2 regions of the Brevundimonas sp. UYEF29 genome follow, and region 2 is predicted to be linked to the other one. Evidence: riboswitches for the same ligand, from Rfam matches in the RefSeq annotation. Region 2 holds a riboswitch; the other holds the start of a gene.
The links. Region 2 has a riboswitch for cobalamin ahead of ABIB58_RS09610 (DUF1852 domain-containing protein). Riboswitches for the same ligand answer to the same signal wherever they lie in the genome.
Positions count from the first base shown of each region.

Region 1: it holds a riboswitch for cobalamin, as region 2 does, so the genes downstream of both, ABIB58_RS11510 (TonB-dependent receptor plug domain-containing protein) here and ABIB58_RS09610 (DUF1852 domain-containing protein) in region 2, are expected to answer to the same signal.

Region 1 covers NZ_JBEPNH010000006.1:180,129-185,865, forward strand. Annotated here, with positions in the region: gene maiA (maleylacetoacetate isomerase) at 1-310, shown strand, start outside; gene ABIB58_RS11505 (aldo/keto reductase) at 397-1,326, shown strand; gene ABIB58_RS11510 (TonB-dependent receptor plug domain-containing protein) at 1,310-3,133, opposite strand; cobalamin riboswitch at 3,278-3,486, opposite strand; gene mutS (DNA mismatch repair protein MutS) at 3,537-5,737, shown strand, end outside.
Region 2 covers NZ_JBEPNH010000005.1:37,866-43,602, forward strand. Annotated here, with positions in the region: gene ABIB58_RS09600 (acyl-CoA thioesterase) at 1-389, opposite strand, end outside; gene ABIB58_RS09605 (methionine synthase) at 386-1,447, opposite strand; gene ABIB58_RS09610 (DUF1852 domain-containing protein) at 1,477-2,460, opposite strand; cobalamin riboswitch at 2,569-2,776, opposite strand; gene ABIB58_RS09615 (hypothetical protein) at 3,281-3,505, shown strand; gene ABIB58_RS09620 (helicase-related protein) at 3,692-5,737, shown strand, end outside.

The DNA.
Region 1 (5,737 bases), on a different contig from region 2:
GCGCGTGTTGAAGGCCATTCGGTCTGAGTTCAACGCCGATCAGGCCGCCGTGGACGCCTGGGCCGCAGGATGGATCGCACCGGGCTTCGACGCACTGGAGGCGCTGGTCGCGCGTCACGGCGCCGGCTGGAGCTTCGGCGACGCCCCGACCCTGGTCGATTGCTATCTGATTCCACAGATGTATTCGGCACGACGCTTCAACATGGACCTGTCGCCCTGGCCCCGCCTGCTGGCGGTCGAACAGACCGCCCTGGCCCACCCCGCCTTCGCCTCGGCCCACCCGGACTTGCAGCCTGACGCCGACGCCTGATTTTCGCCTCAGAGCGCATATCAGCGGTGGATAAGTAGGGTTCGCTTAAGGTCTCGCTCAGCGTCCCTTAAGCATTGGCGATCATAGTGCCGGACGTGTCGTATTCCCCCGCCACACCTTCGGCGTCGTCGCCCATCCATCGCCTGGCCCTCGCCGTGGTGACCGAGCCCGAGCGCGCGCCCGGCGCCTTCATGAGCGCGCCTTCCGGCGCTCGCGAAGAAGCCATGCGTTTCCTGCTGCAAACCGGGGCCGACGCCGGGGTCAAACTGATCGCCACCCGGCCCGAGGGCGACGGCGAACGCCTGCTGGGCCAGGCCTGGCCCTTCCCCTCGCCTTTCCAGGTCACGGTCCGCACCGTGCCGCTCAGCGAAGGTCTGGACCGGGTCGAGGCCCGCGCGCGTCGTTCGCTGGAGCGGATGGGCCTGCCGCGCGGCGATGTTCTGCTGATTTCCAACGCCGCCGATCTGGCCGGCGCCGAGGGCCGCGCCCTGTGGGACCGTGCCCGCAGCCTGAAGGATCGCGGCCTGTTCCGCCGCATCGGTTTCTGCGCCACGATCGAGGACGGGCCCGCGCTTCTGGCGCGTCGTCTGGAAGCCGACGTGGTCCAAGTGCCGTGCAGCCTGCTGGATCAGCGCGCGGCCCAGGACGGCGTGCTGGAAGCCATCGCCGACACGGGCGCCTCGGTCCATCTGTCTTCGGTCTTCGCTGGCGGCCTGCTGTTCGCCGGCGGCGACGATCTGCCCGCCGAACTGGCAAGTCACGCCCAAGCCCTGTCGCGCACCCGCCGGCGTCTGGCCGAGCAGCGTTGCGATCCGATGCAGGCGGCTCTGGGTTACGCCCTGGCCCTGCCCGGCGTCGACAAGGTCGTGGCCAGCGTCGCCTCCGCCGCCGAACTGCGCGCCATACTGGCCGCCGCCCACGCCCCCTGCCCCAATCTGGACTGGGCGGCCCTGGCGCTCGAGGCGCCGGCGGCCTTCACCGCCGACGCCCGCGCCCGGATCAGTAGCGCAGCCTGATCCCGACATAGCCGGACCGTCCCGGCTCGCCGTATCCGAACACCTGCTGATAGTGTTCGTCGCCCAGGTTCTCGATCCGCGCCGTCAGGGTGACCTGGTCGGTCAGTTCATAGGCCGCGTTCAGATTGGCGGTGACGAAACCGTCGCGCGCCACGGTCGAGAAGCCGCCGCTGTCGTCCTGATCGCCTTCCGCCCGCACCGTCAACGCGCCAGACAGACGGTCGCCCGTCCAGCCCAGGGTCGCCGAACCGGCGTGTTCCGGCACGCGCAGCAGGCGCGCGCTCGTCGTGCGATCCGTCGCGTCGGTCCAGGCATAGGCCAGGGTTAGGTCGAACCCGCCGCCCAGCAGGGCGCGGCCTTCCAGCTCGAACCCGTCCGAACGCGTCTTGGCGACGTTGATGTAGCGACCGGCCGAATAGGTGATCTGGTCCTCGACGTTCAGGCGATAAAGGGTCGCCCGCCCGTCGAACCGACCATCGGCCGACGCCCAGCCCAAGGCGAGCTCGACGCTGTCGGCCGTTTCCGGCTTCAGCTCGGGATAGGGCCGAGGCGCAAAGCAGAAGTCGCAGACCGCCTGGCTGACCGTCGGCGACTTGAAGCCCGTGCCGTAGGCGCCCGACAGGATGAAGCCGCCGGCCAGATCATAGGCCGCCGACACCCGCCCCGTCGTCTTGGAGCCGAAATCGTCGGTGTCGTCGTAACGCAGCCCGCCGGTCAGGTTCAGCGCGCCGACATCGTATTGGGCCACGCCGAACACCGAGGTGATCGACAGGTCGCGCGACAGGCCCGACGACAGGGCCGCCGAGGCCTCGTTCCGCTCCACGCCGAACGCATAGTCGATGTCCTGCGCCTGGCCGTTCGCCTGCCAGCGATAGGCCTGACGGTCGCCGGTAAAGGACGAGCCGAAGCCGCCGCTGACCGAGCTGCGATCGAGATCCGACGCCGAAACGCTGAACTGATGCGTCAGGCCAAACGCCTTGGCCGTCACCCGGCCAAGGCCCGACCACTGCTCGCTTTCCTGGGTGTCGTCGGTGTCGGCCAGCGCATAGTTCGGCGCCGGGAAGCCGTCGATATCGGCCTTGGATTTGTTCCAGCGTACCGATCCATCGACCTTGACCGCATCGGACAGGACATATCGCCCCTTGGCGCCGAGCGTCGTGCTGCGGAACCCGTCGGCCTCGGTGTTGCCGTCCGCCTCGTCCGCCGCCGAAATCCCGTCGGTGTCGAAGCGCGACGCATAGGCGCTGAAGGCATAGGTCTCGTTGGCGACCCCAGCGGACACGCGGCCCCGCACGGTGTCGAAGCTGCCGGCCTCGGCCTCGGCGCGCAGGCCCTCGATCTCTTGCGTCGTGAACGAAATCACCCCGCCGATGGCGTCGGATCCCCACAGCGACGACTGCGGGCCGCTCAGCACTTCGATCCGCGCGATATCGGCCAGTTCGAAGCTGGAGAAGTCATAGGCGCCGTTCGGCTCGGCCGAATCGTTGACCGGCGCGCCGTCGACCAAGACCAGGGTCTTGCCGGGCGTCGCCCCGCGCATCCGCACCTGGGCCACGCCGCCGAAGGCGCCCGAGCGCGTCACCGAAAGACCCGGCACATCGGCCAGGATGTCGGCGGCGAAGATCGCGCCGCGCTGCGCGATGGTCTTGCCGTCGATGACGCGGGCGCCGGGCGTGTCGGCGACGATGGCTGGGATGCGGGTGGCGGTGACGATGACCTCGTCCAGCTGGGTCGCGTCCTCGGCAGAGGCAGGCGCGGCGAAGGCGGCCGCAATCGCGGCCGTCGAAAGAAGAATGGAACGCTTCATTGAGCGATACCCCGTGTTCGGTCCCGCGAATGCGCGCGAGAGACCGTCATGAGCGAACCGACCCGCCAGACCGCTTCAGGTCTGGACGGCGCAAGGTCGGGTCGCTTCCACGGAGAAACCGCGCTGCTGTCTGGTCCCGGACAGGAGCGAGCGACGTCGGCGGCCAGGTCTCCTGGCTTGCGGGTCGTAAACCGCCGTCCTCGCCTTCCCAGCTTCCCAGTGGCGCCGGGATTGAAACCCCGGACGGACGACGCTCTCGCCGCCTACAGTTGCGGGCACAGCCACGGCGTCACACCGTGTTCCCTTAACCGCCTGACGCGGCCTATCGCAGGGCCGACAAGCCTGTGCAAGAGCCGGTCAACGGCCTTGAGCCGCCGGGCGCGATCCGTCACCCTGCAGCCACATGAATGCGCCCGTCTCCCACCCCCCGGAAATCGCCGCCTCGCTGGAAGGCGCGACGCCGTTCATGGCGCAATATCTGACGGCCAAGGCGGGCCAGCCGGACGCCATCCTGTTCTTCCGCATGGGCGACTTCTACGAGCTGTTCTTCAAGGACGCCGAGGTCGCGGCGGCCGCGCTCGGCATCACCCTGACCAAGCGCGGCAAGCATCAAGGCGAGGACATCCCGATGGCCGGCGTGCCGGTCCATGCGATGGAGGGCTATCTCGCGCGCCTGATCCGTATCGGCCACAAGGTCGCCATCTGCGAACAGCTGGAAGACCCGGCGGAGGCCAAGAAGCGCGGCGGCAAGGCCGTGGTGCATCGCGGCGTGGTGCGGGTCGTGACGCCCGGCACCCTGACCGAAGACAGCCTGCTGGACGCGCGCGGCGCCAACCGTCTGGCGGCGGTCGCGGTGCGTAAGGGTCGGGCGGCCGTCGCCGTGGTCGAACTGTCGTCCGGCGCGGTCGACAGCGTTGCCTGCGCCATCGAAGACCTGGGCGCGGCGCTCGCCGCCTTCCGCCCGTCCGAAGTCCTGGTCACCGACCGGATGTATTCGGACGAGACCACCCGCGACGCCCTGGACGGCTCGGGCGGCGTGGTCCAGGCGCTGGCGTCGGCCATCGCCGAACCCCACGCCGCGCGCGCCCGCGTCGAACGGCTGTACGGCGTCTCGGCGCTCGACGGCTTCGGCGCCTTCGAGGAGGCCGAGGTCTCGGCGCTGGGTCTGATCGCCGCCTATCTGGAGACGACCCAGGCCGGCAAGGTCCCCGCCCTGGCCCCGCCCCGCCGTCTGGGCGAAAGCGGCTTTCTGGCCATCGACCCGGCGACCCGCGCCAGCCTTGAGATCGACCGCACCCAGCGGGGCGAGCGCGAGGGCAGCCTGCTCGCCTGCATCGACCGCACCGTCACCTCGGGCGGAGCCCGGGCCCTGGCCGAACGGATCGCCCGGCCCCTGCGCGATCCCCTGGCCATCAATGAACAGCTCGACGCCGTCGAATGGCTCTTGGAGCGCCGCGACCTGCGCCGCGACTTGCGCGACGCGCTGAAAGCCTCATCCGACATCGCCCGCGCCGTCGGACGACTGGCGCTGGGTCGGGGCGGTCCGCGCGACCTGGCCGCCGTGCGCACCGGCCTGTCGATCGCCGAGGGTGTCGCCGGCCTGTTCGTCGGTCAGGTCGATCCCCTGACCGGCCAGCCGCGCCGCATCGCCTCGGCGCTGGACCGGCTGACCCTGTCCCCCGACGTCTCGCGGCTGAAGGCCGACCTGATCGACGGCCTGGTGGACGAGCCGTCCCATCTGGCGCGCGACGGCGGCTATGTGCGCCCCGACTATCGCCCCGAACTGGACGCCGCCCGCACTCTGCGCGACGACAGCCGCCGCGTCGTCGCCGATCTGGAGGCCCGCGCCGTCGCCGAGTCCGGCGTGCCGTTCAAGATCAAGCACAACGCCGTCCTGGGCTATTTCCTCGAAACCAGCGCCAAGGCCGCCGAAGCCTTGCTGCGCGCCGGTCCCGATAGCCCCTTCATCCATCGCCAGACCCTTGCGGCCCAGGTCCGTTTCACCACCGTCGAACTGTCGGAACTGGACGCCAAGATCAGCCAGGCCGGCCACCGGGCGCTCGCTATCGAAGGCGAGACGTTCGAGGGCTGGCGACGCGAGGCCGCCCGCCTGGCCCAGCCGCTGCAGGCCGTCGCCGAGGCGCTCGCCGAACTGGACGCCCACGCCGCCCTCGCCGAATGGGCCCAGGAAGTCGGCGCGACCCGCCCCATCGTGGACGACACCCTGACCTTCTGCGTCGAGGCTGGCCGCCACCCCGTCGTGGAGGCGGCGGTCAAGGCGGGCGGCGATCCCTACACCCCCAACAACGCCCGGCTGGACGGGTCGGGTCAGGACGGATCGCGCCTGGCCATCGTCACCGGGCCGAACATGGCCGGTAAGTCGACCTTCCTGCGCCAGAACGCGCTTCTGGTGATCCTGGCCCAGGCCGGCGCCTTCGTGCCCGCTCGCTCGATGCGGCTGGGCGTGGTGGACCGGCTGTTCAGCCGCGTCGGGGCCGGCGACGACCTGGCGCGCGGCCGCTCCACCTTCATGATGGAGATGGTCGAAACCGCCGCCATCCTGACCCAGGCCACGCCGCACAGCTTCGTGGTGCTGGACGAGAT
Region 2 (5,737 bases):
CAGCCGTCGTTCGCCTCGCCTGCCTCATCGAGGGACGCCAAGGGATGGTCATCCCCCGCCGGCCTCAGGGCGACCATGTTGAAGGCGCCGCGCGTGCACAGGCGGCGCTCGCCGCTGAGCAGGCTTTCGGCGTGCAGTTCGACTTCGACGCCCAGCGAGGACCGCCCGATCCGAACGACGCGGCCGACCGCCTCGACCATCTCGCCGATCCGGGCCGGGGCGGCGAAGTCGATTCGTTCGCATCCGGCCGTCACCACGGCCCGTCGTGCATGACGGCTCGCGGCCAGAAAGGCGACCTTGTCGAGATGGGCCAGACCGACACCGCCGAACAGGGTGCCATGGTGATTGGCGTCGCCGGGGAACACCATGTCGATCAGGCGAACCCTCACGACTTGGACCTTTCCGCGCCGTAGTAGAGGTCGCGCGACAGTTCCTCGCGCACGATGTCGGCCCCGGCGCTCAAGGCGCGCAGCTTGCCGTTGGCGACGCGGCGCGACAGGGGCGCCATGCCGCAGTTGGTGGCCGGATAGAGTTTGTCGGCGTCCACGAACTGAAGCGCCCTGCGCAGGGTGTCGGCCACCGCTTCGGGCGTCTCGATCGCATCGGTCGCGACGTCGATGGCGCCGACCATCACCTTCTTGCCCCGGATCAGTTCGATCAGATCCATCGGCACGTGCGAGTTCTGGGCTTCGAGCGAGATGATGTCGATGCTGGAGGTCTGCAGCTTGGGGAAGGCCTCTTCATACTGCCGCCACTCCGAGCCGAGCGTCTTCTTCCAGTCGGTGTTGGCCTTGATGCCGTAGCCGTAGCAGATGTGGACCGCCGTTTCGCACCTCAGCCCTTCCGCCGCCTTCTCCAGGGTCGCCACGCCCCAGTCGTTCACCTCGTCGAAGAAGACGTTGAAGGCGGGCTCGTCGAACTGGACGATATCGACGCCGGCGGCCTCCAGCTCGCGCGCCTCCTCATTGAGGATCTTGGCGAACTCCCAGGCCAGCTTCTCGCGGCTGCCGTAATGGTTGTCATAAAGGGTGTCGATCATCGTCATCGGCCCAGGCAGGGCCCATTTGATCGGCTGGTCGGTCTGGGCGCGCAGGAACTTGGCGTCCTCGACGAAGACCGATTTCGGACGACCAACGGCGCCCACGACCACCGGGACGCTGGCGTCATAGCGATTGCGGATTCGCATGGTCTTGCGGTTCTCGAAATCGACGCCGTCGAGGTGTTCGATGAAGGTCGTGACGAAATGCTGGCGGGTCTGTTCGCCGTCGCTGACGATGTCGATGCCGGCCCGGCGCTGATCGTCGAGCGACAGGCGAAGGGCGTCCTGTTTGGCCTCGATCAGGTCGTCGCCCTGCAGCTTCCAGGGCGACCAGAGCGTCTCGGGCTCGGCCAGCCAGACCGGTTTGGGCAGGCTGCCAGCGGTCGAGGTCGGGAGAAGGGTTTTCATGAGGTAAGGCTCTGAAATCTGGAAACTGATCAGGCGGCGAAGGCGGCCGACCATTGGTCGAGAAGGGCGCGGTGCGGCTTGATGAACCGCTCCTCGACGAAACGGCCTTGTTCGACGGCCAGCCGGCTGCGCTCGTCGCGGTCGTAGACGATGCGGGTCAGCGAATAGTCCTGCGCCTTCAGGCTGGGCTGATACTGCTCGGTCGCCGGGGAGTTGGCGTTGTAGATCTCGGGCCGATAGATCTTCTGGAAGGTCTCCATCGTGGCGATGGTGCTGGCCAGTTCGAGGTCGGCGTAGTCGCCGGTCAGGTCGCCGATGTGGTACAGGGCGAACGGCGCCACGCTGCCTGGGGGCATGAAGTAGCGAACCTTCATTCCCATCTTTGCGAAATACCGATCGGTCGGCGAGAAGGCGTCGGTGTCGTATTCCAGCCCCAGCACCGGATGGTCGAAGCCGGTGCGGTGATAGGTCTTGTTGCTGGAGACGCTGAGGCAGATGACCGGCGGCTTGGCGAAGTTGTCGCGATAGGCGCGCGACGCCAGAAAGTGCCGGAACAGCTTGCCGTGCAGATCGCCGAAATCCTCCGGCACGCCGCCGTTCGGATGTGCTTTCAGGTGTTCGGGCAGAACCACGCTGAAGTCGTAGTCGCGAACGTAGGAGGAGAAGTTGTTGCCCACGATCCCATCGATCCGCAGACGCGTCTCCTTGTCGATGATCGTCGTCTGCAGGATTTCGATCAGCGGAAAGGCGTCATCGCGTTCCGATCCAAGGCTCATCTCGACCGAGACGATCTGAAGCTCCAGCGCATAGCGATCGCCCCTCGGATTGTCGTGGTGGGCCAAGGAGTTGAAGCGGTTGTCGATCATCCGCAGGGTGTTGCGCAGATTGTCCCGGCGGCTGTCGCCTCGCGCCAGGTTGGCGAAATTGGTCGTGATCCGCGTCTTCTCGGCGGGACGATAGTCTTCGTCGAGCGCAGTCCGCTTGATCCTGAAGGTGAAGTCGCTGCTCGCCATGGTCTCTGCCGTTGATGCTGTGGCGAGACAGCGGACAGGGACGCGCGACCGCTCGCGCGCAGTCGTCCCGTCGCGGCGTTCATGCGGCCTGACCGGGCACCCCGCCGGAGGACGTTATCTGTCGGGGCAGGTCTCCTGGCTCACGGGTCACGGCTTCCGGCCCGGCCTTCCCAACGTCCGAAGACGCCAGTGACACGAAATGGACCTTCGGCTCGCCGCTCACAGTTGCGGGGGCAGCGCCGGCATCACACCGGCTTCCCTCTTAGCTCCGCATCGCCCGGAGGCGACGCGCAGAACCTCGACCTATCCATGAGACGCGCACCAGACGCCGAAGTCAAGAAACACATAAGGATATCCTTATGGGTTCTGTCGGCTTCTACCATCGCTCCTGCTGTTCAGCTTTCCGGGGTCATGGCTCCACGAGCCCATCGAAGATTGAATAGCATCTCTTTGGATCCCGGTCTGCCACAGACGCCGCCGGGAAGTTTGTCGTCCGACAATGCTAAGGCTAAGCGAAGGCACGGGTGGAGCGCACGAGTTGCTAGCTTGTGCGCTAATAGCGATCACAAATCCTCGACGGTTTTGGAGGTGAGCCACCTCAATTCGAAGAGGTTCTGTCGAGTCCATAGATCGCGCTAGCTCAATCACTTAGAGGCTTGGACCCTCTGGGCGGCGCCCATCGGGCGCGCTGCGCGTTGTCCCGACGATGAAGCAGCCCTTCCGATACCCTACGACTCCAGACGGCCGTTACTTCGTGGTGCGAGGCCGGCTTTGGCGATGCGCCAAGCCAGCGTTGTCGACTGCGGCGAGGGACGAACTGGTGCATGATCTGATGTCGGCGCGCCGGGCGGTGCGGACGGCCCTGGCGGCTGAGGATCCAGATGCTCTGGCCGCATCGCGGCGGAGCGTGGACAAGGCCAAGATGGGGCTGGGCGAGCGGGGGCCGGTTTGGTGGAGCGACGGCTCACCGGATCTCAATCGGCGCATGGTGCGCAACACCCCCTACGCGGATTGGTTCGCCAGTTTGTCCGAGACGCGCGAATGATGACAGCATTCCATCGTTTCGTTGCGGCTTAGGCCATGCGTTCGATACGGCCATGGCAGAAATAGCCGCCGCCCGGAAGGATCCCGCAAATCCGTTCTGAGGCGGTCCGTCGCGCTAGCAGCTGAAATGACAAGTTGGGGTACGAAAGCGGGCGCAACCCTCGGACGGCCTCGGGGTTGAGCCAGGATGAAATCGTCACCTGCCGACACCGATCTTTCCGCCACGGGCCTACAGGTCCTCGTTGGAGGGCCAGCGCCCGAGCAGGACGACGGCAAGCGTTGGAAAATGCCGGCGGCGGCCGTGGCGGCTGGACTTGCCGAGATGAAGACAAGGCGCTCGCAGGCCGTGGTGTTTATAGCCACCAGCGAACGCCGCGCCGATGAGATTGCGGCGGCGCTCTCGCCGATGGTGAAGGACGCCGAGGTGCTGGTTCTGCCGCCCTGGGACTGCCTGCCTTACGACCGCGCCGCGCCTTCGCGGGAAAGCATGGGGCGGCGGATGGCGGTCCTGGCCGCCCTGAACGAAGCCGGCGCAAGGCCTGTGTTCCTGGTCGCTTCGCCCGATGCGATCGTGCAGCGGACGCCGTCGCGCGAACGGATCAAGGCCCGCTTGTCGCTCGCGGCGGGCGAGGCGCTGGATCGCGAAGTCCTGGAGTCGTTTCTGACCGATACGGGCTATGCGGCGGATGAGCGGGTCGATGAACCTGGCGAGTACGCTCTGCTCGGCGCGGTGGTCGATGTCTTCCCGCCCGCGTCCGCCACGCCTTATCGCATCGCCCTGGACGAGGCGGACCGGATCATCGAGATCCACGCCTTCGATCCCGTGTCGCAGCGCCGGGGCGCCGAGATCGAGACGATCTGTCTGACCCCGGCGGCTGAGTGGAGCGACCGGTCGCTCGAGGATGATGAGGCCGATCATCAGGACAGGGGGCCATCGATCGATGCTGAGACCTCCACGACCCTGTTTGATTTCCTCGACAAGCCGATGATCCTGACCGACGTGGGCGTGGATGATCGGTTCGAACGCATTCGCGCGCATGTGGCCGAAGCCTATGACACGCGCCTGCGCTTCAGCGAGGGCGCGCGTCCTGCGAAACCCGACAGCCTCTATTTGACGGAAGAAGACCTTCGGCTGGCGTTGAAAGGCGCCAAACCCCTGAGCGTCGAAGGTTGGGCGCCGACGCCGGCGTTCGCATTGACGAAGTCGCCGGGACGGGCCCTGAAACAGTTCATTGCCGAGCGGCGCGAGGCGGGCGATCGCATTGTGCTGACCGGATTGCCTCATGAGCACAGGATCATTCTACGCCTGCTGCGTCGCCACGATATCGATACGCCCGTGACGCTCGAGAGCTGGAGCGCGATCGCGCCACTGCAGCCCGGGCAGATCGCGGTCGTAACCGCCGATCTGGACACAGGTTTCCGGCAATCGGCGACCGGTCTTGTCGTCCTGACGCCTTCGGACATCTTCGGCGGCCGGATCGCGCGTGCATCCGGCGACGCGAACAATGCGTTCGGAGAGACAGAACTGCGGTTGGACGATGTGGTCATCCATGAAGACCACGGTCTGGGCGTCCTGAAGGCTTTGGAACGGGTCGCTGCCGATGGCGTGGAGCGCGACGTTCTGCGCATCGAATATCATGGCGGAGGGACCATCCTCGCGCCGATTGAGGAGTTCGGCAAAATCTGGCGCTACGGCTCGGAGCCGGACGCGGTGTCGCTGGATCGGCTGACCACCCAAGGATGGCTCAAGCGTCGCGCCAAGGTCAGCGCGCAGATCGACGAGGCCGCAGCGGCCCTGTCCGCCCGGGCCGAAGCGCGTGCAGCGCTGAGGACCGAGCCGATCACCGCGCCGCGTCAGGCGCTGGCCCGGTTCGCCGCCGGCTTCGCCTTCCCCGAAACGACCGATCAGGCGCGGGCCATCGAGGCGGTCCTGTCGGACCTGGGGTCCGGCAAGCCCATGAACCGGCTCGTCTGCGGCGATGTCGGTTTCGGCAAGACCGAGGTCGCCCTGCGCGGTGCGGCGGCCGTGGCCCTTGCCGGCAGACAGGTCATCGTCGTCGCCCCGACCACCGTTCTGGCGCGCCAGCATTTCGAGGTGTTCAAGAGGCGGTTCAAGGACACGGACATTCAGGTCGGCCACCTGTCGCGCGCCGCAGACAGCGCGGAGGCGCGGGCGGTCAAGGCAGGGCTGGCGGACGGCTCCATGCGCGTCGTGGTAGGTACGCAGGCGCTG